Regions from separate parts of the Bradyrhizobium sp. 4 genome, predicted to be linked through region 1. Evidence: riboswitches for the same ligand, from Rfam matches in the RefSeq annotation. Region 1 holds a riboswitch; the other holds the start of a gene.
The links. Region 1 has a riboswitch for S-adenosylmethionine ahead of IVB45_RS35070 (O-succinylhomoserine sulfhydrylase). Riboswitches for the same ligand answer to the same signal wherever they lie in the genome.
Positions count from the first base shown of each region.

Region 1 (15,204 bases):
GGGCCGGCCGATCGATCTCGGTCCGACCGAATATCGCCTGCTGGAGTTCTTCCTGGAGCACCCGGGACGGGTGTTCTCGCGCGAGCAACTGCTCGACAGCGTCTGGGGCCGCGACATCTATATCGACGAGCGCACCGTCGACGTGCATATCGGCCGCCTGCGCAAGCTGCTCAATCTCGGCCGCGAGCAGGACCCGATCCGCACCGTCCGCGGGGCCGGTTACGCGCTGGATGATCGGTTTGCGAAGGCGGAGCAGGTGTAGGGTTGCAGCTTTGTTTCTTGGCAAGCTGTCCCCGAATTCTTCGACGTCGTCCCGGACAAGCGAGCGAAGCGAGCGCTGATCCGCGACCCATAACCACCGAACGTGGTTTGGCGAAGACTCGGAGTGACCTCTTTCGCGCAACAACCGCGCGCTCCGAGTATGGGTCCCGGCCCCCGTGCGCAATTGCGCACTAGGCCGGGACGACACGGAAATTGAACCTTCTTCGCGCGACGACTTGCCGTAATTACCGCGGGCCCGGCTTCACCGGTGCGCGGCGCCGATCCGACGCCGGCTGGTACGCGACGCGCGAGTGCTGGGCGCAATAGGGCAGGCCGGACAGCGCCCGTCCACCGCAGAAGAAGAAGTCCGGGCTCGAGGGATCGCCGACCGGCCAGTGGCAGGTCGCCTCGTTCAATTCCAGCAGCGACAGCCGCTGGCTCATCGGCACCACGTTGTCATAGGTGACCGGATCCGGCTCAGCCTCGACCTCGAAGGCCTGCGCCAGCGCGGTGTTGCCGCGCGAGATCGGGCGGCTCACCCGCATCATGTGCTGCGCGGGGCGCGCCTTGCGCGGCCGCGGCGCTGCCGATGAAGGGCTCTTGGCGCGGCCCGAAAGGCCGAGCCTGTGCACTTTGCCGATCACGGCATTGCGGGTCACATTGCCGAGCTCCGCCGCGATCTGGCTGGCCGAAAGTCCGGCCTCCCAGAGCTTTTTCAGCTGCTCGACGCGATCATCGGACCAGGTCAAAACCGTCATTGCACCCTTTCCCTCGCTGCGCGCCCGCCATCCTGGGGCCTCGCAGCGAATGCCTAAGCCTTCAAAAACCCGTGCCGCCAGAATCCCTTAAGGCTCGCCGGGCGCGTCTTGAACGCCCGAACGTTTACGCCGGTACATAAGGACTTAAAGATCAGAACCACTGCACGAGATGTCGTATCTGACAATCCAAACGCTACAATATGGCGTGACTCCCGCGCAAGAGTCCGCCGACTCGCTTCCACATGTTCCGTGGCTAAATCCCGCAAAATCGGCACCGCAAGACTACGGATTCAGCGTTTCGCGAGGCTTTCCGGGCGGCATTGACACCCGTTTCACCAGGCCTAAGATAGTCGCACGTGCCGCCCTCAAGAGGCGGCACGTTTCGTTTTCCGGGCCGGTCGATGGTGCGTTGCGCAATGCACGCTCACACCGTCCGCAACATTCAAGTGACCGTCATGACTAACAGCGCAGCGCCGCATTTGCTCCCCGTTTTCGCCAGGTCCGACCTCGGTTTCGAGCGTGGCGAAGGCTGCTGGCTGATCGCGACCAGTGGCGAGCGCTATCTGGATTTCACCTCCGGGGTGGCGGTGAATGCGCTCGGCCATGCCCATCCGGCGCTGGTCGCGGCGTTGCAGGAGCAGGCCACGAAGCTCTGGCACATGTCGAACCTGTTCCAGAGCCCGGACGGCGAAAAGCTCGCCGCGCGCCTGTGCAATGAAAGTTTTGCGGATTTTGTGTTCTTCTGCAATTCCGGCGCCGAAGCGCTGGAATGCGTGATCAAGGTCGTGCGCCGTTATCACGCCGCGAAGGGCCATCCCGACCGTTATCGCATGATCACCTTCGAAGGCGCCTTCCATGGCCGCACGCTGGCGACACTTGCCGCGACGGGTTCGGCAAAATATCTCGAAGGTTTCGGCCCCCCGATGGAGGGCTTCGACCAGGTTGCGCATGGCGGTCTCGACGCGGTGAAAAAGGCGATCGGTCCGCAGACCGCCGGCATCCTGATCGAGCCGATCCAGGGCGAGGGCGGTGTGCGTTCGGCAACGCCCGCCTTCCTGAGGGCGTTGCGCCAGCTCTGCGACGAGAAGGGTCTGTTGCTCGCCTTCGACGAGGTGCAAACCGGCATGGGCCGCACCGGCGATCTGTTCGCGTACCGCCGCCTTGGCGTCGAACCCGACGTGATGTCGCTGGCCAAGGCGCTCGGCGGCGGTTTCCCGATCGGCGCCTGCCTTGCGACCGCGGAAGCGGCATCCGGCATGACGCCGGGCTCGCACGGCTCGACCTTCGGCGGCAATCCGCTCGCGATCTCGGCTGCGAATGCCGTGCTCGACGTCATGCTCAAGCCCGGCTTCTTCGATCACGTGCAGAGGATGTCGCTGCTGCTCAAGCAGAAGCTCGCCTCCGTGATCGACCGCCACTCTGATGTCGTCAGCGAAGTGCGCGGCGAGGGCCTCCTGATCGGCATCAAGGCCGTGGTGCCTTCGGGCGATCTCGTTGCAGCCTTGCGCGCAGAAAAGCTGCTCACCGTCGGGGCCGGCGACAATGTCGTGCGTTTCCTGCCGCCTTTGATCGTCACCGAAGCCGAGATCGAGGACAGCGTCGGGCGGCTCGAGCGCGCCTGCACGGCGTTGTCCGGCAACAAGCGGGCGGCAAGCTGATGAGCAAGTCGCCCGACAAAACACCCAAGAAAACACCGAAGCACTTCCTCGATATCAACGAGCTGCCGCTGTCGGAGCTCAAGCTCATGCTCGCCGCGTCCACCGCGATGAAGGCGAAGCAGAAGGCGCATCAGCCGGTCAGGCCGCTCGAAGGCAAGACGCTGGCGATGATCTTCGAGCGCCCCTCGACGCGGACGCGGGTGTCTTTCGATGTTGCCATGCGCCAGCTCGGCGGCGAGCCCATCATGCTCACCGGTGCCGAGATGCAGCTCGGCCGCGGCGAGACCATCGCCGACACCGCGCGGGTGCTGTCGCGCTATGTCGACGCGATCATGATCCGCATCCTCAATCACGACGCCCTTCTGGAGCTTGCGGCGAACGCCACCGTGCCCGTCATCAACGGCCTGACGCGGCGCTCGCATCCCTGCCAGGTGATGGCCGACCTCATGACCTACGAGGAACATCGCGGCCCGATCGAGGGCAAGACGGTGGCCTGGACCGGAGACGACAACAACGTGCTGGCGTCCTGGGCGCACGCCGCCGAGCGCTTCAAGTTCCAGCTCAATGTCGCGACACCTCCGGAGCTCGCCCCGAAAAAAGCCATGCGCGACTTCATCAAGGCAACCGGCGCGCCGATCATGCTCGGCACCGATGCCGAAGCCGCCGTGCGCGGCGCCGATTGTGTCGTGACCGACACCTGGGTGTCGATGGGCGACAAAGAAGGCGAGCACCGCCACAACGTGCTCAAGCCCTATCAGGTCAATGCCCAGCTGATGTCGCTGGCCAAGCCGGATGCGCTGTTCATGCACTGCCTGCCCGCCCATCGCGGCGAGGAGGTCACCGACGAGGTAATCGACGGTCCGCAATCCGTCGTGTTCGACGAGGCCGAAAACCGCCTGCACGCGCAGAAGGGCATTCTGGCCTGGTGCTTCGACGCAGTGAAGTAGATCGACGCGGCGAGCTAACTTTCCGTCGTCCCGGCGAAGGCCGGGACCCATACCGCGGAATCTCTCTTGTGGCAGATCGGCGGAGGCAACGAGTTTTCGCCAAACCAATATTCGTGGTTATGGGTCCCGGCCTTCGCCGGGACGACACCGAATTTGCCGTATCATGATCAAACCAGTGTCCAGATGAGCTGCTCCGAACCCCTTCCAATTCCGCCTTCCGACCCCAGATAAAGCGCCATGGTTTCCCAATCCCCTGACATGAAAACCGGGCCCGAAGGCCCGGTTCGCGCGCCATCCGCGGTTCCGATTGATGACGCCGTGCTGCCCTACGAGGTCGACGCGCTCGATGTGCGCGGTCGGCTGGTGCGGCTTGGTCCGGCGCTCGACGAGATCCTGACCAAGCACGATTACCCGGCGCCGGTCGGCAAGCTGCTCGGCGAGGCCATCGTGCTGACCACGCTGCTCGGCTCGGCGCTGAAGTTCGAGGGCCGCTTCATCCTCCAGGCCCAGACCGACGGTCCGGTGTCGTTTCTGGTCGTGGACTATCAGGCGCCGGATCGTCTGCGCGCCTATGCGCGCTACGACGCCGCGCGCCTCGGCGATGCAAAGGATTCCGGCGCGCTGCTGGGGCACGGTCATCTAGCCATGACCATCGACCAGGGCCCCGACATGAGCCGCTACCAGGGCCTGGTCGCGCTCGACGGCGGCAGCCTGGAAGACGCCGCTCACGAATATTTCCTGCGCTCCGAGCAGATCCCGACCCGCGTGCGCCTCGCCGTCGGCGAGGAATGGCGCTCGAACGACGGCGGCAAGCATCGCTGGCGCGCCGGCGGCATGCTGATGCAGTTCCTGCCGAAGGCGCCCGAGCGCGCGCGGCAGGCCGATCTGCATCCCGGCGATGCGCCCGAAGGCGTCGAGGTGCATGCCGTCGCTGAAGACGATGCTTGGGTCGAGGCGCGCTCGCTGATCGAGACCGTCGAAGATGTCGAGCTGATCGATCCGGAGCTGTCCGGCGAGCGGCTGCTCTACCGTCTGTTCCACGAACGCGGCGTGCGCGTGTTCAATCCGCTGCCCTTGAAGGCGCAATGCTCCTGCTCGCGCGACGCGGTGGCATCGATGCTGAAGAGCTTTTCGTCCGACGATCGTGCCGCGATGGTCAAGGACGACAAGGTCGTCGTGACCTGCGAGTTCTGCAGCTCGGTGTACGAGTTCACACCGGACGAGGCGGGCGTCGAGGACGCGTAGCGCGGTGCTGTAGTGCCGTAAGGGCGGGTAAAGCGAAGCGTGCCGACCATCTCAGACCCTAATTCAACACCCGCTTGTTGTCCGGGCTGTCCAGCGAGAACGTCGGCACGTCGATCTCGAAGCGTTCGCCGGTTGCGCTGACCATCTGGTAGCGGCCGGTCATGAAGCCCGAGGCGGTCGTCAGCGGCACGCCGGAGGTGTATTCGAAGCGTTCGCCGGGGGCGAGCGTCGGCTGCTCGCCGACGACGCCCTCGCCCTTCACCTCCTGCTGCCGGCCGGTGGCGTCGGTGATGATCCAGTGCCGCGTCTTGAGCTGCACGGTCTCGTCGCCGGAATTGGTGATGACGATGGTGTAGGACCAGAAATAGCGGGAGCGGTCGGCCGACGACTGCTCCGGAACAAAGTTCGGCTCGACGGTCACTTCGATCTGGCGGGTCACGGCGCGGTACATGATTGCCATCATACCGAAATCTGCTCGGGAACCAAACGCCGGAGGCGGTTCTGGCGACATCGTCCCGCCAGAATTCGCAGGGAAGTACACGTCCAAGTGTCTTTGCATGTGATGCGGGCGCTTTGCGAGATGACGGCCGGACCGGTACACTCCTTGCCACGTCGCGATTTGCGGAAGGGTTTTTAGCCCCCGATGACCATTGCCGACCAAGTGACGGGATCGACGATCGCGGGAACCGCCAAACCTGTGGAGGTCAAATCCGCGGGTGCGAAGCCGCGCGCGGCATCGCCGGCCATTTCGCTGCCCGCCATCGGCGAGCGCGAGCTCCGGCTCGACCTGTTCCGCGGCCTGGCACTGTGGCTGATCTTCATCGACCATTTGCCGCCGAGCCTTCTGACCTGGTTCACGATCCGCAATTACGGCTTCAGCGACGCCACCGAGATCTTCATCTTCATCTCCGGCTATACCGCCGCCTTCGTCTATGGTCGGGCGATGCTGGAGTCCGGCATCGTCGTCGCCACCGCGCGCATCCTGCGGCGCGTCTGGCAGATCTATGTCGCCCACGTCTTCCTGTTCACGATCTTCCTTGCCGAAATCTCCTACGTCGCGACCAGGTTCGAGAACCCGCTCTACACCGAAGAGATGGGCATCATGGATTTCCTCAAGCAGCCCGACGTCACGATCGTGCAGGCGCTGCTGCTGCGCTTCCGTCCGGTCAACATGGACGTGCTGCCGCTCTACATCGTGCTGATGCTGGCGCTGCCCTTGATCCTGTGGCTGATGAAATGGCGCCCCGACGTGACGCTCGGCCTCTCGGTCGCGCTCTACGCGGTGACCTGGGAATACGATCTCTATCTGTCGGCCTATCCAAACGGCTTCTGGGCCTTCAATCCCTTCGCCTGGCAATTGCTGTTCGTGTTCGGGGCATGGTGCGCGCTCGGGGGTGCGCGACGGATGTCGCACATTCTCGCTTCGCGGGTGACGATGTGGATCGCGATCGCCTATCTGGTCGCGGCATTCTACGTGACGCTGACCTGGTATGTGCCGCAGCTCTCCCACTTCATGCCGAAGCGGCTCGAGCAGTGGATGTATCCGATCGACAAGGCCGACCTCGACGTGCTGCGCTTCACGCATTTCCTGGCGCTGGCCGCGCTCACCGTGCGCATCCTGCCCCGGGACTGGCCGGGCCTGAAATCGCCCTGGCTGCGGCCGCTGATCCTGTGCGGCTCGCATTCCCTGGAGATATTCTGTCTTGGCGTCTTCCTAGCCTTTGCCGGCCATTTCATCCTGGCCGAAGTCTCGGGCGGCCCGGTGATGCATGCGCTAATTAGTCTCTCCGGAATCCTGATCATGTGGGCCATGGCCTGGCTGATTTCGTGGTACAAGCGGGTGGCTGACAAGAGCGGTTCGAAAACCAAAAGCGCCGTCGGCAGCGCCGATATGGCGGGAGGGGGCTGATGAAGGCGAAGGTTTTCCTGAGCCTGATCCTGCTGTGCGGTGGTCTCGCCGCGCCTCCGGCGCGCGCGGACGATGCTGCGCCTGCTGCTTCGGCGGCACCTGCTGCTTCAGCCGCGCCCGCAGCCTGCGAATTGCCGTCCTATCTGCTCACCAGCGAAAGCCAGCTTCCCAAGGTCGCCGATGCCATCAAGGCCGGCAAGCCGCTCGAAATCCTGGTCATCGGCAGCCGCTCGACCACGATTCCGGCCTCCGAGGACGCTTCTTATCCGGCGCGGATGCAGGCCATCCTGAAGGACAAGCTGCCGCCGACCGAGACTGTGCACGTCTCCGTAGAAATACAGAGCAAGAAAACGGCTGAGGAGGCGGCCGCCAGCTTCGTTAAGCTGATGGAAGCAAAAGCGCCTACTTTGGTCATCTGGCAGACCGGGACCGTGGATGCTATCCGAGCCATTGATCCCGACGATTTTCGTGGCGCGGTGACCGAAGGGGTTGTTGCGTTGCAAAAGGCAGGGGCTGACGTCGTCTTGATGAATCTGCAGTACAGTCCGCGTACCGAAACCATGATCTCGGTGCCGCCATACCTCGACAATATGCGGGTGGTGGCGCAGGAGCACGATATTCCGCTGTTCGATCGTTTCGCGATCATGCGGCAGTGGAATGACCAGGGGCAGTTCGACCTGTTCAGCCCGTCGCGCGGGCCTGAGCTGGCGAAACAGGTCCATGATTGCCTTGGCCGGGCGTTGGCACAGTTCGTGATCGACGCTGCCCATCTGGAGCCGGCCCAGCAGCAAAATTGAGGTCTAGCGTTAATGAGTTCTCTCCGCCCTTTTTGCCTGACGGCATGGCTGGCTGTGCCCGCAGCAGCGGTGCTGCTGTTGCTGAGTCCGGCCTCGCAGTCGCGCGCGCAGACGCAGGCCGCGCAGGCAACACCGGCCCCGCAGCAATCGGCTGATCCGGCTCCCGCTTCACCGTCCCAGACCACCGTCGCAGCGACGTCCCCCGACCAGCGCGGCATCACGGCGCGCGCCATCGACAAGGTGAAGCAGGTCGCGAAATCCGCCGGCGACGTCTTCAGCCGCGTCCCCTGCCTGTCGCCGAAGGGCGGCGCGAAGGCAATGGGCTCGCTGCCGCATGTCGCGGGCAAGCTCGTCGCCGGCCAGCCCGTGGTCATCGTCGCATTCGGCTCGTCGTCGACCGCGGGATTCGGCGCGAGCTCGCCGGAGTTCAACTATCCCAATCGCCTTGCCGCGCAGCTGCACCGGCACTATCCGACTGCCGACATCACCGTCGTCAATGCCGGCGTCGGCGGCGAGGACGCACCCGAGATGATGAAGCGCCTCCAGAAAGAGGTGATCGACGTGCATCCGGATCTGGTGATCTGGCAGGTCGGCACCAATGCCGTGCTGCGCAATCTCGATCCCGGCGATACCGCCAAACTGGTCGAGGACGGCATCAGCCGCATCCAGGCTGCCGGCGGCACCGACGTCGTGCTGGTCGATCCGCAATATTCGCCCGCCGTCAACCAGCGCGCGGACAGCGCCGGCAAGATGGTGAAGTTGCTCGGCAAGGTCGCCGAGCTTCGTCATGTCGGCATCTTCCCGCGCTTCGAGGTGATGCGCGACTGGCACGAGAAGCAGTCGATTCCGGTCGAGAGCTTCGTGATCGCCGACGGCCTGCACATGAACGATTGGGGCTACGCCTGCTTCGCCCAGCTCCTCGGCGACGACATCATCCGCTCTGTCGGCCAGATCAAGCTCGGCGTCAACGTGCCCGCGGACGTGCGGACCTATCGGCCGATGTGAGCATCGGTGCGTAGGGTGGGCGAAGGCGCGCTCTTCGCGCGCCGTGCCCACCATCCATCGGCGCTGCCATCGTGAATGGTGGGCACGCTTCGCTTTGACCACCCCACGATGTCGATGCGTGGCTACGCCTTCTCCAGCGCCGCGGTCAGATCCTCGATCAGATCGTCCGCATGCTCAAGCCCCGCCGAGAAGCGGATGAAGCCCTCGCTGATGCCGAGCGCGGCGCGGTCCTCCGGCTTGAGGCGCTGATGCGTCGTCGTTGCCGGATGCGTGACGAGGCTCTTGGCGTCGCCGAGGTTGTTCGAGATCTTGGCGAGCTTGAGCTCGTTGAGCACGCGGAATGCCGCCTGCTTGCCGCCCTTGACCTCGAGGCCGACCAGCGTCGAGCCGCCGCGCATCTGCTTCTTCACCAATGCGGCCTGCGGATGATCGGCGCGGCCGGGAAACACCAGCCGTGAAATCTTCGGATGGCTCGCCAGCACGTCTGCGATGCGCGCCGCCGTCTCGGTCTGCGCGCGCACGCGCACGGCGAGCGTCTCCAGGCCCTTGAGCAGAACCCAGGCGTTGAACGGCGAGATCGACGGGCCGGTCTGGCGCATGAAATTGTGGATGTGCTCGGCGATGAACGCTTCCGAGGACAGGATGATGCCGCCGAGACAGCGGCCCTGGCCATCGATGTGCTTGGTCGCGGAATAGACCACCACGTCGGCGCCGAGCGCGAGCGGGCTCTGCCAGATCGGAGTGGCGAACACGTTGTCGACGACGAGCCGCGCGCCGCCGCTGTGCGCGATCTCTGCGATGCCGGGAATGTCGAGTACATCCAGCGTCGGGTTGGTCGGGCTCTCCAGGAAAAACGTCTTGGTGTTCGGCTTCATGGCGCGCTGCCACTGGTCGAGATCGAGGCCGTCGACCAGCGTGGTCTCGATGCCGTAGCGCGGCAGCAAATCCTGCACGACGTAGAGACACGAGCCGAACAGCGCGCGCGAGGCCACGACGTGATCGCCGGCCTTGAGCGGCGCCAGGATCGCGGTCGTCACCGCGGCCATGCCGGTCGCCGCCGAACGTGCCGCTTCGGCGCCTTCGAGCTCGATCATGCGCCGCTCGAACATCGAGATGGTCGGATTGGAGTAGCGTGAATAGATGAAGCCGGGGTCCTCGCCCTTGAACCGCGCCTCGCACTCCTCGGCGCTGTTGTAGACGTAGCCTTGGGTCAGGAACAGCGACTCCGACGTCTCGCCATATTGCGAGCGCAGGGTGCCGGAATGGACCAGGCGGGTTTCGGGACGGTAGGACGCGGTGGACGCCGGGGACTTCGACATAGGACCTCCTGAAGTGACCATCGAAAATGGTCACAAAAAAACCGGCCTGGAATATCTCCACGGGCCGGGATCACAGAGGTCCCCGGCCTGTTTAGCGACTTATTTAACGTGGCTGCAAGCCGGCCGGCTCAAATCACCACGGGATAAGTCATGCTCATATTCCGCAATGCCCTTTCCGTCAAGACGTCCATCGGATAGCCGTAAAACGCTCATATTTCCCGCATGTCGGGATGTGTTTGATCCCTGATGAGGACCCCGGGTTGACGTTCACGGTCGCCGCCGACGCCAATGGTATCCTGCCCGACCGCATGATCGCGGCGATGGCGGAGGGCGGTCTCATCCTGCCCGCTTACGACTTCGTCGAAAGCCAGATCCAGCCGGCGAGCCTCGATTTGCGCCTCGGCGACATCGCCTATCGCGTTCGCGCCAGCTTCCTGCCCGGTCCCGGCGCCACTGTCGCCGAGCGCATCGACGAGTTGAAGCTGCACGAGTTCAGCCTCGCCGACGGCGCCGTGCTGGAGACCAACTGCGTCTACATCGTGCCGCTGCTCGAAAGCCTCGCGCTGCCGCCGGAGATCGTCGCGGCCGCCAACCCGAAAAGCTCGACCGGCCGGCTCGACGTCTTCACCCGCGTGATCGCCGACGGCACCCGCCGCTTCGACATGATTGGTGCCGGCTATCACGGTCCGCTCTATGCCGAGATCAGTCCGAAGACGTTCCCGGTGCTGGTCAGCGAGGGCTCGCGCCTGAGCCAGGTGCGCTTCCGCACCGGCGATGCCATCCTCAACATCGACGACCTTGAGGCGCTGCATGCGACCGAGCGTCTCGTCGATATCGACGATGCCGATCTCACCGGCGGCGTCGCCGTCTCGGTTGATCTTTCCGGCGAAAAGAGCGGTGGCTTCGTCGGCTACCGCGCCAAGCGCCACACCGGCGTTATCGACGTCGATCGCCGCGCTGGCTATTCCGTCGAGGAGTTCTGGGAGCCGATCTCGGCCCGCCCCGACGGCAGCCTGATCCTCGATCCCGGCGAGTTCTATATCCTCGCGTCGAAAGAGGCCGTGCAGGTGCCGCCCGATTACGCCGCGGAGATGGTGCCGTTCGATCCGTTGGTCGGTGAGTTCCGCGTGCATTATGCCGGATTCTTCGATCCCGGCTTCGGTTATGCCGGCGCCGGCGGGTTGGGGTCGCGCGCCGTGCTCGAAGTGCGCTCGCGCGAGGTGCCGTTCATCCTCGAGCACGGCCAGATCGTCGGCCGCCTCGTCTACGAGAAGATGCTGGCCCGTCCCGACGCGATGTACGGCCAGCGCATCGGCTCCAACTACCAGGCGCAGGGCCTGAAGCTGAGCAAGCATTTCCGGGTGTAGCGATCACCCGTCGCCCGGATGGAGCGCAAGCGTCATCCGGGAAAGTCTCACTTGTGGCACGATCCCGGCTTACGCTGTGCTCCATCCGGGCCACCAGGTGCTGACATGACCAATCCATCCCAACTCGACGCATACATCCTCGACGACGTCGCCGATGCGCTGATCTATTCGGATCGCTCCGGCACCATCATGCGCTGGAATCGCGCATCGTCCGCACTGTTCGGCTTCTCCGCGGACGAAGCGCTGGGCCAGAATCTCGACCTGATCATTCCCGAACATCTGCGCGCCGCGCACTGGAAGGGTTTTGAGGCCGCGCTTGCCAGCGGCGCGATGAAGCTTGCGGGCAAACCGACACTGACCCGCGCGCTGCACAAGGACGGACGCAAGCTCTACATCGAGATGACCTTTGCGCTGGTGCGGGACGCCGCTGGAGTGGTGCAGGGATCGGTGGCGATGGCGCGCGACGTGACCGAGCGCTTCGAGCGCGAGCGTGCCGCCAAGGCTGCGCGAATTTAAACCTGCGCAAAATTCGTGATGCGGAATTGGCGAGCCGCCGTGCAGGGCGCCCTGCATGCGGCTCAGCTTGTCCGTCGACGGCTGCAGTGACACACTCGATCAAAACAACGATCGGGAGCGAACATGACCGCCGCATCAGACCCCGCGCAGGAAGCTCAATGGAAACGCTGGCGCGCGGTTGCCGATCTCTATCACGCCTACTTCACCGGCCTGATCCTCACCGTGGTCACGCGTCGCGGCACGGCAGATGCCGCGGAGTTCGTCTTTCGCGTGTTCCGCCGCCAGCAGCAGGAGCGCTTCCTGCTGGGGCTGGAGAAGCTCGGGCTGAGCCATCTGCCGCCAGCAGTCGCCGCCGCGCAATATCACTACCTCTCGAACTGGATCGGCGGCGTGCACGTCGAATACATGTATGAGAGCGACCGCAAAGCCTGGATCCGCTATCCGCCACCGCGCTGGATCTGGAAAGGCACTGCCATCTGCGGCGTGCCGGGCGAAGTCTCGCGCGCGATGCTGCGCGGCTGGCACGCCAACAACGGCGTGGCGCTCGGCGATACCAGATTGGGGTTCGTCTGCACCAAGCAGAGCGTCGACGGCCAGGACGGGCTCGAAGGCTACTATTATCAATATGACCATCCCCTCGAGCTCGACCAGCGCCTCGTGTTCGCGCGGCATCTCGAAGCGCCGCTGTTCGATGCTGCCGCGGCTCCGGCATTGCCGGTCGCAAGCTGGCCAAGACCGCGACTGGAAAAAGCCTATCGCAACTACGCGATGGAATATGTGCGCACCGCCGCGCCCGTGATGGTGCAGCTGTTCGGCCCGGAGGATGCCGGCTATCTCCTGCACCTCACGGGCAAGCTGATCGGGATGCAATATTTTGACGAGATCGCTGCGGCGCTGTCGATGGGCCGCGGCGGTGCGGGCGAGTTCGCGACGTTCCTCAACGCGCTGTTTGTCGCGCAGGACGATGTGGCTGAGACAACGCAATCCGAAGGCACGTTCGAAATCCGTCAGCAGAGCTGGAAGTTGATGGACGGCGTCGCCGATTGCCACCCCGCTTGCGCCAAGGTGCTGGCGGGGCTGTTCGAAGGGCTCGCGGCCGGATGCGGGCGGCACATCGGCGTGCACATGCGCCCGGCCGCGGGGGGCCGGCCGCCGCTGATCTGGACGGTCGGCTGATGTCACCGACCGAAATGCGCTGCCGCAGGGCACGCCTGCATCAGGCGCAGAAGGAATCGGCAATTGCCGTGCTAACAAGCTGAACCCCGCGCCTTTTGCGCGAACAAATTCATTGGCACACCCAGTCATTGCCGCGCCGCAACTGGCGCTCGCGCCCGGGAGAGGACATGTCCGACATCGCCGAGATTCCGGTCGATGAACAAGAGCGACCGCTACCTCCGCCGCCACCCCCGGTGAAGAATGCACTGACCGACGGGCCGATCCTGCGCACGCTGCTCGGGCTGGCCTGGCCCAACGTCGTCGCGCTTTCAGCCGGCACCTGCACAGTGATTGCGGAGACCTCCTATATCGGACGCCTTGGCGTGGAAGCGCTGGCCGCGATGGCGCTGGTGTTTCCGACAGTGATCCTGACCATGACCATGTCGGGCGGTGCGATGGGCGGCGCGGTGGCCTCCGCCATCGCGCGGGCACTCGGCGCCGGCGATCGCGAGCGTGCCGGGACGCTCGCCGCGCACGCGCTCTTGATCGGCATCAGCTTCGGCCTTGTCTTCATGCTGGGCATGCTGATCTTCGGGCCGCGGGTTCTGGAAATGCTAGGCGGCCGCGGCGACGTGTTGACGCATGCGATCGCCTACACCCAGGTGTTTTTCGGCGGCGCCGTGCTGCCCTGGCTGCTCAACACCATGGCCGGCGTCTTGCGCGGCACCGGCAACATGAAGCTGCCGTCGCTGTTGATCCTCAATTCCGCGGCCTGGCAGATCGTGCTCGGCGGCACGCTCGGTCTCGGCCTCGGTCCGGTGCCGCAATTCGGCATGCGCGGCGTCGCCGCCGGCGCGCTGATTGCCTATTGCATGAATATCGGTGTGATGGGCTGGTACCTGTTCTCCGGCCGCGCCCGCGTGACGCCGAAGCTGCGCGGGCTGCGCATCCAATGGGCGATGTTTTTCGACATCCTGAAGGTCGGCGCCATCGCCTGCTTCTCGCCGCTGCAATCGGTGCTGACGATCTCGATCTTCACTCACATGCTTGCGAAATTCGGCACCGCGATCCTCGCCGGCTACGGCATCGGTGCGCGGCTGGAATTCCTGCTGACCTCGATCGCGTTCTCGTTCGGCATCGCCTCGGTGCCGATGATCGGCATGGCGGTCGGCGCCGGCCGCATCGCCCGTGCCCGGCGTATTGCCTGGATCGCGGCCGCGAGCGCCTTCGTTGCCGTCGGTGCACCGGCGTGCCTGGTCGCGGCCTTCCCCGATCTCTGGGTCAACATTTTCACCGACAGCGCGACCGTGCGCGCCACCAGCCATCAATATTTGTCGACGGTGGCGCCGTTCTACGCCTTCATCGGCCTCGCCTCGACGATGTATTTCTCGTCGCAGGGCGCAGCCAAGGTGATCGGACCGGTGCTGGCGCAGACCGCGCGGCTGATCTACATCTCGGCGGTCGGCTGGTGGCTGTCGACGCATGATGCCACCGCGCAAAGCTTCTTCTGGCTGGCGGCGAGCTCGATGGTCGTGCTCGGCCTGCTCTCGTGCTCCAGCGTGGTGCTGACGCGCTGGGGACCGCGCCAAACCAAACCTGCGATCAGGCCGGCTCTGTCGGCCGCTGCGGACTAGCGATGCCTGTGGCGGCGATGGCCGCCACTGCCGCCGACATTGGCGAGCCGCATCAGTTGCGGAATCATCGCCATCATGTCGCCGCCGCCGGCGCCGCCGAGCATGCCCATGATATCGCCGCCGCCCATGCCGCCCATGCCCGTCGGCATGTAGCCGCCTCCGGCCATCGGGGCGTAGCCGCCGTAATTGGGCGCACCGAAACCGCCGCCGAGATTGCCGCCGCCGAGGCCGCCAATTCCGCCGCCGCGCATCATGCCACCAAGACCACCACCGCCATTCTCCATCATGCGGCTCATCATCGGGCCCATGGTCTGCATCATCATGCCGAAGCGGCGCTTGCCCATCTTGGCCTTCATCATCTCCAGCATCGGCGCCATCTGGGTCATCATGTCCTCGCCGCCGGCACCTCCGCCGCCGAGGAACTGGGCCTTTGCCGGTCCGCTCGAAATCGAAAACATCAGCAGCACGGCGGCCGCCTGGCAGATCACCTTGTCCGCACCTCTCATGGCCTGCTCCTCGCGTGCGGGGCGCCGCCGGGAGAGCGGAGCCAACCGGACGCACGCCGCCATGGTTATTGCGGACGAGGGCTGGGCTCTGTGAGAAAGATCACGCAGCTGCGGCTGGAAACGCTCG
Region 1 is NZ_CP064686.1:7,300,912-7,316,115, reverse strand. It holds gene phoB (phosphate regulon transcriptional regulator PhoB) at 1-262, shown strand, start outside; gene IVB45_RS35110 (GcrA family cell cycle regulator) at 507-1,019, opposite strand; gene IVB45_RS35105 (aspartate aminotransferase family protein) at 1,475-2,677, shown strand; gene argF (ornithine carbamoyltransferase) at 2,677-3,624, shown strand; gene IVB45_RS35095 (Hsp33 family molecular chaperone) at 3,862-4,869, shown strand; gene apaG (Co2+/Mg2+ efflux protein ApaG) at 4,928-5,332, opposite strand; gene IVB45_RS35085 (OpgC domain-containing protein) at 5,513-6,778, shown strand; gene IVB45_RS35080 (SGNH/GDSL hydrolase family protein) at 6,778-7,575, shown strand; gene IVB45_RS35075 (SGNH/GDSL hydrolase family protein) at 7,588-8,580, shown strand; gene IVB45_RS35070 (O-succinylhomoserine sulfhydrylase) at 8,703-9,899, opposite strand; SAM riboswitch at 9,970-10,049, opposite strand; gene IVB45_RS35065 (2'-deoxycytidine 5'-triphosphate deaminase) at 10,160-11,266, shown strand; gene IVB45_RS35060 (PAS domain S-box protein) at 11,372-11,782, shown strand; gene IVB45_RS35055 (hypothetical protein) at 11,906-12,958, shown strand; gene IVB45_RS35050 (MATE family efflux transporter) at 13,126-14,571, shown strand; gene IVB45_RS35045 (hypothetical protein) at 14,568-15,077, opposite strand; gene IVB45_RS35040 (SRPBCC family protein) at 15,178-15,204, opposite strand, start outside.

Region 2 (15,204 bases), 320 kb from region 1:
GCGACGAGGACGATCCGTGCGTGGGCGCAAGCCTGTTCCTGAAGAAGCATCTGCCTGCGGCAGGGCTCGCCATGTTTCCGAAGTCCGGCCACGTGCTCAATCTCGAAGAGCCCGCGCTGTTCAACGAAACGGTGGAACGGTTCGTCACGCTGGTGGAAGCGGGAAGATGGCCGGCGCGCGACCCGAGGTCACTGGCGCCACATTAGCGCTGCGCGCGCAATGACGAAGAACTACTTCCTGCCGCCGCGCGTCAGCAGAAACACGCCCTGCTCGCCGAACAGATTCCACACCCACCAGGGCATCCGCAGCCGCAGCGGACGGCCGTAGAGGTCGAGCGCCTCGGCACGTTCCATCTTGACGTCGATCGCATCGCAGAGCTCGACGAAATCCTTGATGGTGCAGAAATGGATGTTGGCGGTGTCATACCAGCTTGCCGGCAGGTTCTCCGTGCGCGGCATGTGGCCGCCGATCAGGAGCTGGAGCCGCATCTTCCAGAAGCCGAAATTCGGGAACGACACGATGGCGCGGCGGCCGATGCGCAAGAGATTCTCGAGCACGACCTTGGGCTGCCGCGTCGCCTGCAAGGTTTGCGACAGGATCACGTAGTCAAAGGCGTCATCCGGATAATTCACGAGGTCGGTGTCGGCATCGCCCTGCACCACCGCGAGACCCTTGGCGACGCAGCGGTTGACGCCCTCGCGCGACAGCTCGATGCCGCGGCCGTCGATGCCGCGAGTTTCCAGCAGCTGGAGCAGGTCGCCCTCGCCACACCCGACATCGAGCACTTTCGAGCCCGGCTTGACCATCTCGGCCACCAGCACATGGTCGGCGCGAAAATCACCGGGCTGCCCGGCCGCAAGGCCGCCCAGCGGCAGCGCTTCCTGTACAGACATGACTAGCCGTCCTTTAAGCTTTCTTGGCGGTGAGCCCGCGCGCCTTGCCTGCCGACTGCAGGAACGCACGGCCGATGTCGAAGAACTCGGGCACGTCGAGGAGGAACGCGTCGTGACCGCGATCGGTCTCGATCTCGGCGAACGACACCCGCGCGCTCGACGCATTCAACGCGTGCACCAGTGCGCGCGATTCCGATGTCGGGAACAGCCAGTCGCTGGTGAAGGAGACCACGCAGAACCGGGTCTGGATTCCCGCGAACGCCTTCGCCAGCACGCCGCCATGGTCGCCCGCGATGTCGAAATAATCCATCGCGCGGGTCAGATAGAGATAGGAGTTGGCATCGAAGCGTTCGACAAAGGACGAGCCTTGGTAGCGCAGGTAGGACTCGACCTGGAAGTCGGCGTCGAACGAGAAGGTCGGCAGCTCGCGGTCCTGCATCCGCCGTCCGAATTTGCGATGCAGCGCGGCGTCGGAGAGATAGGTGATGTGCGCCGCCATCCGGGCGACAGCGAGCCCACGATGCGGATGGATACCTTGATCGGCATAGCCGCCATGGTGCCAATCGGGGTCGGCCATCACCGCCTGGCGGCCAAGCTCGTGGAACGCGATGTTCTGCGCCGAATGTCGTGTCGAGCAGGCGATCGCCAGCGCGGAGAACACCCGGCTCGGATACGCCGCCGTCCATTGCAGCACTTGCATGCCGCCCATCGAGCCGCCGACGACTGCGAACAGCGTGTCGATGCCGAGCCGGTCGATCAGCATCGCCTGCGCGCGCACCATGTCGGGGATGGTGATGACGGGGAAATCGAGGCCCCAAACCTTGCCGGTCGCCGGATTGATCGAAGCCGGACCGGTCGAGCCCATGCAGCCGCCGATCACGTTGGAGCAGATGATAAAATACTCGCTGGGATCGAGCGGTCGGCCCGAGCCGACCAAAGTCTCCCACCAGCCGGGCTTGCCGGTGACAGGGTGCACATTGGCGACGTGCTGGTCGCCGGTCAACGCATGGCAGATCAGGATCGCGTTGGAGCGATCGGCATTCAGCTCGCCATAGGTCTGGTAGGCGATCTGGAACGGGCTGAGATCGACACCGCAATCGAGCCGCAGCGGCTGTTCCAAGCCAAACTGCGCGACGTGCGAACTCGGATGATCCACCTCGTGCGACCGCTCGTCGGCGGTGATCGCGGGACTCGGAATTGACTGGACGCCAACCATCTGACCATCGACCTCGTTTGCGGTCGTCGTGGTGACCGCATTGACATCAGGCCATGAAAAACCCGGCCTGAACGATAGGTTCGGCCGGGATCGAAAGCGTCCCCGGCCTGTTTAGCGAGTTTTTTAACGTGGCTGCAAGCCGGCCGGCTCAAATGACCACGGAACGGGTAAAAACTACCGTCTTGGACGGTTTTCGTCAAGTCACGGCCCGGATCAGCCAAATTCGCCTGTCGCGCCACGGGCGGAAAGGGCCCGATTTCCCTTTGCATTTCTCTTTGCTTTCGCAGCCCCGACTGCCTAATCAGGATATCCATCACAGCGGTGACGGCTCGACTGATCCGCATTGGAACGCCTCTCAACAGCACCTGTCAGACATGTCCCAACGTCCGCCCGCGCCACCATCACTCCAGGAATTGCGCAAGGAGATCGACGCGATCGACGAGGGCATGCATCGCCTGCTGATGCAACGCGGCGACATCATCGACCGCCTGATCCAGGTGAAGCAGACCCAGGAGGTCGGCTCGGCGTTCCGCCCGGCACGTGAGGCCTCCATGATGCGCGACCTCGTGCAGCGTCATCGCGGCATCCTGCCGCTCGATACGGTCGAGAGCATCTGGCGCGTCATCATCGCGACCTTCACCTATGTCCAGGCCCCGTTCTCGGTGCACGCCGACATCTCGGCGAGCGAGCCGGCCATGCGCGATTCCGCGCGATTCCATTTCGGCTTCACGGTGCCTTACGTCGCGCATTTCAGCGCGCAGGCGGCGGTCGAGGCCGTCGCGAAGTCCAAGGGCGATCTGGCGCTGGTCTCGGCGACTTCGAGCCGCACGCCGTGGTGGCTGTCGCTGGAAGAAGCCGGCGCGCCAAAGATCATCGCGCGGCTGCCCTTCGTCGAGCGCGCCGACCATCCGGCGGCGTTGCCCGTGTTCGCGGTCTCGCGCGTCGCCGACAGCGCCCTGGTGACGGAGGTCGAGACCTTCAGCGTGCGCGTGTCGGGGTGGAATGCGGAGGTCGCGCGCGCCCTGTCGCCGCTCGCCGAGATCGTGGCAGTGCCCGACACCGCCTTCGACGGCGCCGCGCTGCTGGTCTCGGTCACCGCGACAAGCAGCATCGACAAGATCAAGGCTGCCCTGATCGAAGCGGGGGCCTCGGTGCGCTCCACGGCCCTCGTCGGCAGCCACGCAACGCGCTATACGGTGCCCCCGACCGGGTCGAAATCGTAAGTCGCGAACCGCTTAAGCCAGTCCGGAGTTGAAGATGTCCCGCCCCGTGCCGAATCCCGGCATTCTCGATATTGCGCCCTATACGCCCGGCAAGACCCCGGTGGCAGAGCCCGGCCGCAAGGTGTTCAAGCTCTCGGCCAACGAGACGCCGTTCGGGCCCTCGCCGAAGGCGATCGAGGCGTTCAAGCAGGTGGCGGATCATCTGGAAGACTATCCGGAAGGAACCTCGCGCGTGCTGCGCGAAGCGATCGGGCGCACCTTCGGGCTCGATCCCAACCGCATCATCTGCGGCGCCGGCTCGGACGAGATCCTCAACCTGCTCGCCCACACCTATCTCAGCCATGGCGACGAGGCGATCTCGACCACGCACGGCTTCCTGGTCTACCCGATCGCGACCATGGCGGTCGGCGCGAAGAATGTCATCGCGGCCGAGAAGAACCTCACCTGCGATGTCGACGCCATCCTCAAGGCGGTGACGCCGAAGACAAAGCTGGTCTGGCTCGCCAACCCCAACAACCCGACCGGCACCTATGTGCCGTTCGACGAGGTCAAGCGCCTGCGCGCCGGCCTGCCCTCGCACGTGCTGCTGGTGCTGGACGCAGCCTATTGCGACTACGTCTCGCGCAACGATTACGAGATGGGGATCGAGCTGGTCGCGACCACCGAAAACACGGTGGTGACACACACCTTCTCCAAGATCCATGGTCTCGCGGCGCTGCGCATCGGCTGGATGTTCGGCCCCGAGCACATCATCGATGCGGTCAACCGCATCCGCGGTCCCTTCAACGTGTCGACGCCGGCCATGTACGCCGCCGTTGCCGCGATCGAGGACACCGCGCACCAGGCGATGTCGAAGCAATTCACCGAGACCTGGCGCAACTGGCTGACCGAGGAGATCGGCAAGCTCGGGCTGAAGGTGACCCCGAGCGTCGCCAATTTCGTGCTGATCCACTTCCCGACCGAGGGCAAGACCTCGGACGCCGCCGACGCGTTCCTCACCAGGCGAGGCCTTGTGCTGCGCGGCTTGAAGAACTACGGCCTGCCGCATTCGCTGCGCATGACCGTCGGCACCGAGGAGGCCAACCGCCTCGTCGTCGAGGGCCTGCGCGACTTCATGGCCGGACGATGAGCGCGACCCCGCACTTCCAGCGCGTCGCGCTGATCGGCTTCGGCCTGATCGGCGGCTCGATCGCGCGCGCCGCGAAGCTCCAGGGCCTGGCTTCCGAGATCGTCACCACCGCGCGCTCGGAGAAGACGCGCGCACGCGTGATGGAGCTCGGCATCGTCGATCAGGTCGTGGCGACCAATGCAGAAGCCGTGAAGGACGCCGATCTCGTTATCCTCTGCATTCCCGTCGGCGCCTGCGGCCCGGTGGCGCAGGAGATCGCCCCGCATCTCAAGCCCGGCGCGATCATCTCCGACGTCGGCTCGGTCAAGGGCGCCATCGTCAGGGATATGGCGCCGCATCTGCCGAAAGGCATCCATTTCGTGCCGGCGCATCCCGTCGCAGGCACCGAGCATTCGGGCCCAGATTCCGGCTTCGCCGAGCTCTTCATCAACCGCTGGTGCATCCTTACCCCTCCGGAGGGCGTTGATGCGGCCGCCACCGATGGCCTGCGTGCGTTCTGGGCGGCGATGGGCGCCAAGGTCGAAATCATGACGCCGGATCATCATGATCTCGTGCTCGCGATCACCAGCCATCTGCCGCATCTGATCGCCTACACCATCGTCGGCACCGCCGACGAGCTGGCGCAGGTGACGGAGTCCGAGGTCATCAAGTTCTCCGCCGGCGGCTTTCGCGACTTCACGCGCATCGCGGCATCCGATCCGACGATGTGGCGCGACGTCTTCCTCGCCAACAAGGAAGCCGTGCTGGAGATGCTCGGCACCTTCACCGAGGATCTGGCAAAGCTCACCCGCGCGATCCGCCGCGGCGACGGCGAGGCACTGTTCGACCACTTCACCCGCACCCGCGCCATCCGCCGCGGCATCGTCGAAATCGGCCAGGACTCGGCCGCGCCCGACTTCGGCCGGCCGCACGCGCAGCTCGGCAACAAGCCGTAGCACTGAAGTAGCCCGGATGGAGCGCAAGCGTAATCCGGGACCTCCGTCGCTTGAGGCAAGATTCCCGATTGCGCTTCGCTCCATCCAGGCTACCAGCCTGCGTGGCTCCGTGACTAGAACGGATAGTAGCGGATCTGCGTCATGACGACGTTGTCGTCCGTCCTCGGAGCGCCGCCGACGCCCGCGAACGCGAACCGTTGCGTGTGGGAATACTGCAGGCCGGCTTTCAGCGTACCGAAACTCCCCTGGTAGATGGTGTCGTAGATCCCGGTCGTGATCTGCCGGACCTCCCTGGTGTTGCCGTTGCAGGTCGCGGCCGGCGAGTTCTCGGTCAAGCAGCCGGTGTTGTTGTAGAGCGGATTGCCGTAGCCGAACGGCACCGTTCCAACATTGGCGAAATTCGCCTTGGCCTTTTCGAGGCCTGCATAGGAGTAGACATCGAGGCTCGGCGTCGCGTGCCAGATCAGGCCGACGGCGGCCGCCGTGATCGTCAGCGGGAGGATGGTGCCGTCCTGCGCCACCGCCGCGTCGGGGAACGGCGTTGCCGTGAAGCGGCCCAACACGCCGTGCGAGCCATAGAGCTGAAGATCGAGAGTTTTCGGAATCAGTTCGGCGAAGATGTGTCCACCGAAGCTTCCGGTGTCGTAGGTGTGGTTGGCGTTGTTGAAGCGATCGAACAGCTGGCGGTAGAGCGCCCACGCCTCGACATGCAGCTTGGTGGGCCCGAGCCGTGGGTCCCACGCTGCCTTGACGGTGATGTCGGGCACCTGATTCAGACTGACATTGTTGAGGTTGTTGAAGAAGCTGCCGCCGGGACCGGTCAGATTGACCTGAAGGTTCGGGTTCAGCACGCCCTGTGGTCCGATGGCGGGTGTGCCGACGGCCGGGACGTTGCCGCCGAAGAACGCTGTCTGGGCATTCTCGACCGAGGCAGCCAGCTTGAACTCCGGTCCGATGTCCTGCCAGACGCGCAGCCCGGGCTGGCGTGCCGCAAGAAATCCCGGAACGGATTCGAAGTCGATCACGCCGGGCGCATCGACGCCACGAGGATCGATGCCGGACTTGGTCGGCGCGTTGAGCGACCAGGATTGCCCGGCGAGGAAGTGAAGACCGAGATCACTGCGGTCCAGTTCCAGACTGAGCTGCCGCATGCGCGGATTGAACGAGTTGGTCGCAACCGAGCTCGCCGTCTGAGCCGCACCTTCGAAATCGATCTCGCCATAACCCGCGAGGTGCGTGTCCGCATCGGCATTGCCCTCGGCCAGCACCGAGAACCTGCTCTGGCGCGCGGAGAAGCGCGTTTCCGGAATGTTGAAGTTGCGGCTCTGCTGATAGGGGATGAAGTTGTAGACCGAGCCGGTATCGGAGGCGAGATTGCGTGAGCGGTAGATGCCGGTGAGATCGACCCAACCACCGAATGTCAGCGTCACGCCCTTGTTGCAGACCTTGCCGGCCGCACATGGATCGGCGGCGAGCGCCTTGTAGCTTGCAGGTAACTGAACGGTTTTCGCCTGCGCTTCAACCTGTCGCGTCTTGCGCGCCTCGGAGTCCACGCGCTGCTGTAGCTCCTTCAGCTTGGCCTTCAGCGACTGGATTTCGGTTGTGACATTGTCGTCGGCACGCGCCTGCCCGGAACAGGCAGCGAGAATGCCCAGCATCAGTCCGCAATTGATGATCCGCACTTGAAGCTTCCTCCATTTGGGAAGTGGATTGGATTCCGCGCGCCGTCTCCGGCGCATGCATGCTTCCCTGGTGTGGAGTGATTTGAATGCGGCTGCGATTATTCGCGGCGCCGTGCATCTTCTGCATCACGTTTTCCTGACGATCCTGTTCGGAATATTTTTCGTTGGCTGCGGATCCGCACGCGCGATTGTCCAAAGCCACGTTCAAGGCAACGCGCATTGGGCCCGGCCGGGACATGACCGGGCCCAGTTCGCGAGGGGCAAGTGGTGGGACGGCGGCTATTTGCCCTTGGTCGCGCGCATCACCGTGGGGCGCGGTGATTTCGGCGTGGGGACGAATGCCATCGTCTCCCGCGTCGTGGGATTCGAGATGTTGCGATCACCATTCGGATACATCGAGGCGTATGCGGCCGGCTCCTGCGACTGCCATTGCCACTGCGCGAAGGCGGGCGTCGCGATCGCGGCCGAGATGGCGACGACGGCAACGAACAGTTTGGACTTGATCATGATTATCTCTCCTGCCTGGGGCGACCGCATCATCGTGCGGCCGACATGGAGAGAGAGCGGAGTTTGCGGCTCCGCATTCCCGGCGGGTCATCACGATCCGGCGAAGCGGCCGTGAGTTCAGCTCGTAACCCGCATGGAGCGCGTTACGACAGCTGAGGGCGATGAATGGAGAGAGGCGACTCTGAATTCTTCCTACTGCTTCGCGCTGCGAACAAACTTTCCCGGCTTGAACAGATCGAGGTCGATGGCCTGTCCCATCGCCAGATATCCGGTGCGGTTGGGATGAAGCTTGTCGCCGGCGCCGCCTGTCGTGCTTTCGGGAACGAACTCCGGCTTGAGGCCACCCGAGGCCGGGTCGAGCGTCGCGCGATCAAAATCTATCACAGCGTCGAATGTCCCCGAGCTACGGATGAATGCGTTGAGCGCCTTACGCTTGTCATCCTGCTCGGGAAAACCATGGGCCGCGCTGGTGCTGCCCAGTGCCGAAACAACGGTGGCGCCGATGATCCGGGCTTGCGGCCATTTCGCGCGTAGTTTCGCGACGCCGTCCTTCATCGCGGCGATGACCTGGTCGGCGGCAAAATTGCCGTTCTTGCTGAAATCGTTGATGCCTTCCAGCCAGATCAGGCTCGATATGCCGGACAGCGACAGCACGTCGCGATCGAGCCGCTGACCCGAAGCGGGGCCGCCCGCGTACGGTTTGTCGGGACCGTATTCGGCGGGGCCTGCGATTTGGTTGCCACCGATGCCGCCATTCACGACGGCGACCTTGTTGCCGTAGACCGCCTTCAGGCGACGCGACAGCACGTTGGGCCAGCGATCGTCGCCATTCATGGTCGAGGCGGTCCCGTCGGTAATCGAATCCCCAAACGCCATGATGGCGAAGGCGTCCGCAGGCGCAGTCATCTCGATCGCATCGAGGAAGAACCACGACGCGGTCGCATAGGGGAAGGAAGCCTCGTCTTCGAGGGCGCCCTTCGCGCCGCCGCCCGGCGCACTGACATAGGAGGTGGTCAGCGCTTTGGCGTGCCAGGTCATCGGACCGCTCTGGCCGGCGACATGAAAACTGACCGCAAGCCCGCGGCCGGCGAGGTCATCGGGCCGCTTTGCAAACGGCAGCGCGATCGCATCGCTCCAGACCGAATTCCCCGGCGACACCGTAACGGAAGGCGTGCCGGCGAACGTAATGGGAGTGTTGGAGCCGCGGATCAACGCGGCACTACCCGACTGCAGGCCGACGTAAACGCCGTCAAACGTGACGGGTTTGGTGCCGAAGGCGTTGCTGAGCCGGATGCGGGCCTGACGGCCCCAGATATCCGGCCGCACGATCAGGCGAAAAGTCTGGTCCCGCGCACCGGCCGCAGGCTCGGGAAACGCGAATTTCTGTTCGGGCTGGGCAGACGGATTGCCGACGGGGTATGGGCCCTGAACCGCGCCCGTCCAGGACACCACCCAATGTTCGCTATCCCTGGCGGTTGCGGTCTGAAGGGAGGCGACGAGCAGCGATGCTGCCACGAGATAATTCAACGCGCGCATTGTTTCCCCCGAACCCCAGATAATCTGGGCGCGACTTTAGAGCCGGCAGTTGGTCTTCAATAGGGCGGCAGAACGCTACCTGTCGAGCCGCAACTGATACACTCCTCGCCCGACGCCGGAGAGGACCTCGCGGGTTGCATCACCGGCGCTAACAAGAAGCTCCTCGGAAGCCATCTGTTTACAGCTTCAAACGCGTCAGGCGGACCAAGCTGTCCGCCCGGCAGATTTATGAATTCACGACCTAATACAGCGGCGGGATCTGGCCGACCTTGACCGGGCCGAGCAGCACGGCGCCGTCGACGAACTTCAGCGGGAAGCTGCGGGCCTTCTTGCCTTCCAGCGTGCTCTCGGTGCCGATCGAATTGATGCCGGCGGCCACACCGGCATTGGCGTTCTGCTTGATGACCTTGCCGAGGCCGGGAACGGCGCGGTCGAGCGCACCGAACAGATTGTTGAGGTCCTGCGACTTTACGCCGGGCGCGACGCGATCGAGGGTTGCCTGCGGCACCCCCTCCTCCAGCATCTTCTCGATGCCGAGCGCGGGGATCACGCGCTCGAGACCCGTCACCGTCATCTGCAATTCGCCGTCGAGACGGCCGTTAGCCGAGAGCCCGAGCGTGCCGGCCGCAACCGCGATCATCTCGCCCTGCTGGATCCGGGACTGTACGATCTCGATATGGCCGCCGGCGGCCTGGATCTCGCGGAAGCGCTGCGGCCACGGCTTTGGCGTGAGGTCGGACAGTCCGGTGATCTTCGCCCGCGTGTCGGCCTCGAACGGCTCGGCGAGCAGCGGATGAACGCCCTGGATGCTGCCCTGCGCGATCTGGAGCACGGTCTCGATCACGGGATGATCGGACGGCGATCCATCCGCGAGGCGTCCATGCAGCTCGACCTGTTTCGCGCGCGCGAGCGGCACCTGCACGCTGCCGTCGACACGATTGACCGTCGGCTCCTCGAATACGATGGAGGCGCGCTCCGGCACGGCGGGCAGGCCGACCACGCTGCTGCGACCCTTGCTCCAGTTCACCACGAAGGTGCTCTGCGTGACGCCATCAGTGAGCGTCGCGGGTGCGGTGAATTCCGCGATGACGCGCTTGGGGTCGTAGACCTGCGCGACGACCAGGATGTTGTCGAGCTTCGCCGTGAACGGCGTCTTGCTGGCGTTCTGCGACACCAGGGCGACGCTGGCGCCCGAACACTGGACCTCAAAGCGGAAGGGGAAGCCCGCGATCGAGCGCTTGGCGCAATCATAGACGCGGCCGGATTTGGCCTCCTGCGCGCGCCAGGCATCGGCGGCGATTTCGGCCTGCGACGCCGCATAGAACCAGAAGCCGCTCCACGCCACCGCGAGGATCAGGAGGATGACAGGGGCGATGAAAAGGCCCCAGCGGGAGCGCCGGCGTGCGGCAACGGTCATATCGGACATGCGGCGACCCTTTGACCCCTGATTTTGTCAAATGTAAGCGAGGTTGGCTTGCTCCGAAAGGCGGAGAATTCGCTTCGCTTGGGGGCGCGGTTCTGGTAGCCGTGCCCGAAATGTCGGAAATCACCCTCCCCTCCGTCACCACTGCCAAAGGCGACCTCTGGGTGTTCGGCTACGGCTCGCTGATGTGGCGGCCGGGCTTCGAATTCGAGGAGCGCGTCCCCGCGCGGCTGGTCGGCGAGCACCGCGCACTCTGCGTCTATTCCTTCGTGCACCGTGGCACGCCGGAGAAGCCGGGTCTGGTGCTCGGCCTCGACCGCGGCGGCGCCTGCCGCGGCATCGCCTTCCGCGTCGCCGAAAAGAACCGCGCCGACGTCGTGGCCTATTTGCGCGCGCGCGAGCAGGTGACGTCGGTCTATCGCGAAGTCATGCGCTCGGTGTGGCTGGAGAACGATGCGCGGCAGCGCGTCTCCGCGCTCGCCTATGTCGTCGATCGCGGCCATGTGCAATATGCCGGCCGGCTGTCGCTCACCGACCAGCATCGCCACGTGCTCCAGGGCCACGGCCAGTCCGGCGCCAACCGCGACTACGTGACCGCGACGGTGAAGGCGATCGAGGCCGAAGGCTTTCGCGACGCGCAGCTGCATCAGCTTGCCATGATGCTGCATGGGGATGCGCATTCTCCGCACGCCCCGGCTCCGGTGGACAATCGGGAAAACCGCTAGTTCTCCAACGGCGCATAGCTCGGCGCCGAGCCGATCAGCTGCTCCTGCTCCTTGCGACCCGCTTCGACGAGGCGGCCGGTCGCGTCTTCGATCGCCGTTTGCACGCGGGAGAGAAACTCGTCCTTGGGCAAGCCCGGCGGCAGCGGATCGAGGAACTCCACCACCAGCGTGCCGGGATAGCGCATGAAGGTGCGGCGCGGCCAGAACAGGCCGGAATTGAGCGCGATCGGCAGGCACGGCGCGCCGCAGGACGAATAGATCTGCGCGAAGCCGCTTTTGTAGTCCGATGGCGCGCCCGGAGCGCGGCGCGTGCCTTCGGGAAAGATCACGAGCTGCCCGCCGCTGCGCACCGCCTCGCGCGCCCGCCGCGTCATGTCCAGCAGCGCCTTGACGCCGGCATTGCGGTCGATCGCGATCATCCCGGTCTTGACCAGGAACTGACCGAACACCGGGATCTGCATGAGCTGACGCTTGAGGATGAAAATCGGACGGTCGAAGAAGCCCGGCAAGACGAACGTCTCCCAGAACGACTGGTGCTTCGCCACGACGACCAATGGTCCCGTCGGAATCTTGTCGAGGCCGCGGAATTCCACCTTGATGTTGCAGACCGCCCGCATCAGGAACAGCGTCGCCTTCGCCCACCATTGCGCGACCGTGAGCATGGCGCGCGGCGGCAACGCGAAGGTCGGCAGCGCCACGATCGCGAGGCACACCAGCACGGTGTAGAACAGCACGTTGAAGACGAGCGATCGCAGGAAAATCAAGAACATCGAGGATCCGATCAATTGCCGATCAGTTGCCGATCAATTGGCCTGTGCGGTGGCGGGCCGCTTCGGCTGCAGCCCGGAAGGCTGCTCCGACATCTCGGGCGAAAGGTCAATCCCGAAATCCTCCAGCCGCACCCTGAGCTCGGCCGCGATGTACTTGACATATTCCGACAGCAGCAGCCGCAAGGTGGACGCCGAGGTCCACCACGGCTCCTCGCGCCATTTGTCGCCGACCACCACGAACGGGATCAGTGTCGTCTCCGGCATCGCATGCGAAAATTCCACCAGCGCGCGCGGCATGTGATAGTTCGAGGTGACCACGATCAGCGATTTGAATCCGCGCCCCGCGGCCCAGCGCCGCGCTTCCGCGGCATTGCCGCGGGTCGAGACCGCGGTGCGGTCGAGATCGACGCAGCAACGCATGAAGGACTGGTTCTCCGGCAATGTCCGGGAGATGTCGGTCGCCGTCGAGGTCGGGTGCACGCCGGAGATCAGGAGTCTCCTGCCGTAGCCGGCAGCGAGCAGCTCCATCGCATCCGACACCCGCGAGGAGCCGCCGGTCAGAACCACGATGCCGTCCGCCTTGCGGTCCGGCGCGATCTCGGCGCCGCGCAATTGCGACAGAAACGCGATGAAGCCCACCGCCACGCCGACGAAGGCGAGCGCAATCGCCGACATCACGGCCGCGCGCAGCCAGCCGCGCGGCAGTTTCGGCGATCGATCGTCGGTCGGCGCGGTCATGTGATGTCGGTGATCCCTTCCCAGAGATGATTTTAGGACGTTTTGAGGCGAAGTGGAGTCCGGTTTGTCGGCCTCAATCGACATCATTCAGCGTCGCGAACAGCGTCTGGCGCGAGGCGACCGCGGTGATGGCGCCGATCAGCACGGCCTGCACCGCGAGCACGATGTAGCCGGACGGCCGCAGCGAGAAGGTGCCGAGCAGCGCGGCGAACTGGTCGCCGACGGGGGTGCCGGAAAACCAGCCTGCAATCGACTCGGAGAAGCCGAACACCAGCATGGCGGCGCCGCCGCCGATCACGCCGCCCTCCAGCCCCAGCCTGAGAAAATGACGCAGGAAGCGGTTGGCGATATAGCGGTCGCCGGCGCCGACGAAATGCAGCACCTCGACGATCGGACGGTTCGCCGCCATGGCGCCCCGGGTCGCGAACGACACCGAGATGATGGTGGCGACGATGACGAGCGCGAGGATGCCGAGACCGGCGAGCACGGTGGCGTTGGTCATCGAGCGCATGCGCTCGATCCATGCGCGGTGATCGTCGACGCTGGCGCTTGGCGCCACCTGGGTCACGCGGGCGCGCAGAGCGCCGAGATCGAGCGCCGTGCCGGGCTGCACGCGCGCGATGATCATGCGCGGCACCGGCAGATCGTCCATCGACAGGCCGGTGCCGAGCCAGGGCTCGAGCAGCTTGCCGCTCTCGTCCTTGGTGAACGGCTTGACCTCGACGATGCCGGCTTGCGCGCGCATGGCCTCGGTCACCGCCGCGGTGTCGCGTTCGAGATCGCGGCCCGTCTGCGGGCGGACCTGGATGGTGATCTCGCTCGCGACATCCGACTGCCATTCAGCGGCGGAGGCGCTCACCAGCAGCACCGTGCCGGTCGTCATCGACGCCAGGAAGGTCATGATGGCGACGACGGCGACGAGCGCGCGGCCGTGGATCGAGGCGCGCGGCACGATCGGCGACATGTTGCGCGCCCGGGCCGGAAGCGGCGGCCCCTCCTGCCCGAGATCGACCAGCACACCGCGCTCCTCGGGCCTACTCATAGACGTGCAGCCGTCCCTGGTGCAGCACGAAGCGTCGCGCCTCGTACTGGTCCATCAGGGCGATATCGTGGGTGGCGATGATGACGGCGGTGCCTGACTTGTTGAGCTCGATGAACAGCCGCAGCAGGCGGCGGCCGAGCGTCGGATCGACGCTGCCGGTCGGCTCATCTGCCAGCAGCAGCTGCGGCCGCGAGATCACGGCGCGCGCGATTGCCGCGCGCTGCTTCTCGCCGCCGGACAGGATCGGCGGCAGCGCGTCCATGCGTTCGCCGAGCCCGACCCATTTCAGCAGGTCGATGACCTCCTTGCGGTAGCTCGATTCGCTGCGGCCCATCACCCGGAACGGCAGCGCGACGTTCTCATAGGTGGTCATGTGGTCAAGCAGGCGGAAATCCTGGAGCACGATGCCGATGCGCTTGCGCAAGTCTGCGATCTCGTCCTTGCCCAGTTGCGAGATGTCGTGACCGAACAAATTGACGAGGCCGCGCGTCGGGCGATGCGACAGGAACAACAGGCGCAGCAACGAGGTCTTGCCGGCGCCGGACGGGCCGGTGAGAAACTGGAAGGAATGCGCCGGAATTTGGAAGTTGAGGTCGCGCAAGACCTCGGGCCCCAGACCGTAACGCAATCCGACATTTTCGAACCGAACCAAGCTCAGCTCCGTTCGAGAGAGGCCGCGGACCGCACGGCTGTGCTCCGCCACACGCGATCAGCGGGTTTTGCGGCCGTTATGGTTTCCGGTTCGTTAACGGTCGTCCTGTAGCATAATTGGTAGCATCTTTCCCGCTCGGTTCTCCGCGACCGTGTCACCGTCACGACTTGGCCATGCATCAAGGCTCGTCCATGCATATCGTCTGCCCTCATTGTACGACATCCTACGCCATCAAGCCCGCGAGCCTTGGGGCGAACGGCCGGGCCGTGCGCTGTTCCCGTTGCAAGGAAACCTGGGTCGCCCATGCCGAGGATGCCATCGAGGAGGCATCTGTCCCAGCCATGGCCGCGGCCAGCCGGGGCGACGACCAGTCCGATCTCGCCGAGCAGTGGAACTCCTATGCCCAAGACGACGGCGCCGCTGAGGCGCCTGTCGTTGACAGCCCCTCGATCGCGAGCGACTGGCCGGACCAGGAAACCAGCGACACCGAGGACGAATGGTCCGCGGCCGCCCGGTCCGTCGAGGAGGAAGTCGTCGGCGAACAGCACCAGTCCTGGTTCCGCGGCCTGTTCGGCCGCCGCCGCGGCGCCCGAGTGCGCCGTCCGATGGCCACCGCGGCCCCGCGAAAATCCCATTTCGGCCTGCCGACAGCCTGCGCCGCCATGGGCGCGCTGGTGCTGGCGCTGGTGATTTGGCGCGGCGACATGGTGCGGCTGCTGCCGCAGACGGCCGC
Region 2 is NZ_CP064686.1:6,982,456-6,997,659, forward strand. It holds gene IVB45_RS33390 (alpha/beta hydrolase) at 1-206, shown strand, start outside; gene metW (methionine biosynthesis protein MetW) at 231-893, opposite strand; gene IVB45_RS33400 (homoserine O-acetyltransferase) at 907-2,109, opposite strand; SAM riboswitch at 2,200-2,279, opposite strand; gene IVB45_RS33405 (chorismate mutase) at 2,484-3,332, shown strand; gene hisC (histidinol-phosphate transaminase) at 3,367-4,461, shown strand; gene IVB45_RS33415 (prephenate/arogenate dehydrogenase family protein) at 4,458-5,396, shown strand; gene IVB45_RS33420 (hypothetical protein) at 5,510-7,078, opposite strand; gene IVB45_RS33425 (hypothetical protein) at 7,107-7,700, shown strand; gene IVB45_RS33430 (GDSL-type esterase/lipase family protein) at 7,778-9,121, opposite strand; gene IVB45_RS33435 (DUF2125 domain-containing protein) at 9,363-10,547, opposite strand; gene IVB45_RS33440 (gamma-glutamylcyclotransferase) at 10,658-11,269, shown strand; gene IVB45_RS33445 (lysophospholipid acyltransferase family protein) at 11,266-12,039, opposite strand; gene IVB45_RS33450 (YdcF family protein) at 12,073-12,777, opposite strand; gene IVB45_RS33455 (ABC transporter permease) at 12,851-13,819, opposite strand; gene ftsE (cell division ATP-binding protein FtsE) at 13,812-14,471, opposite strand; gene IVB45_RS33465 (MJ0042-type zinc finger domain-containing protein) at 14,663-15,204, shown strand, end outside.
Region 2: another riboswitch for S-adenosylmethionine. It lies ahead of IVB45_RS33400 (homoserine O-acetyltransferase); the one in region 1 lies ahead of IVB45_RS35070 (O-succinylhomoserine sulfhydrylase).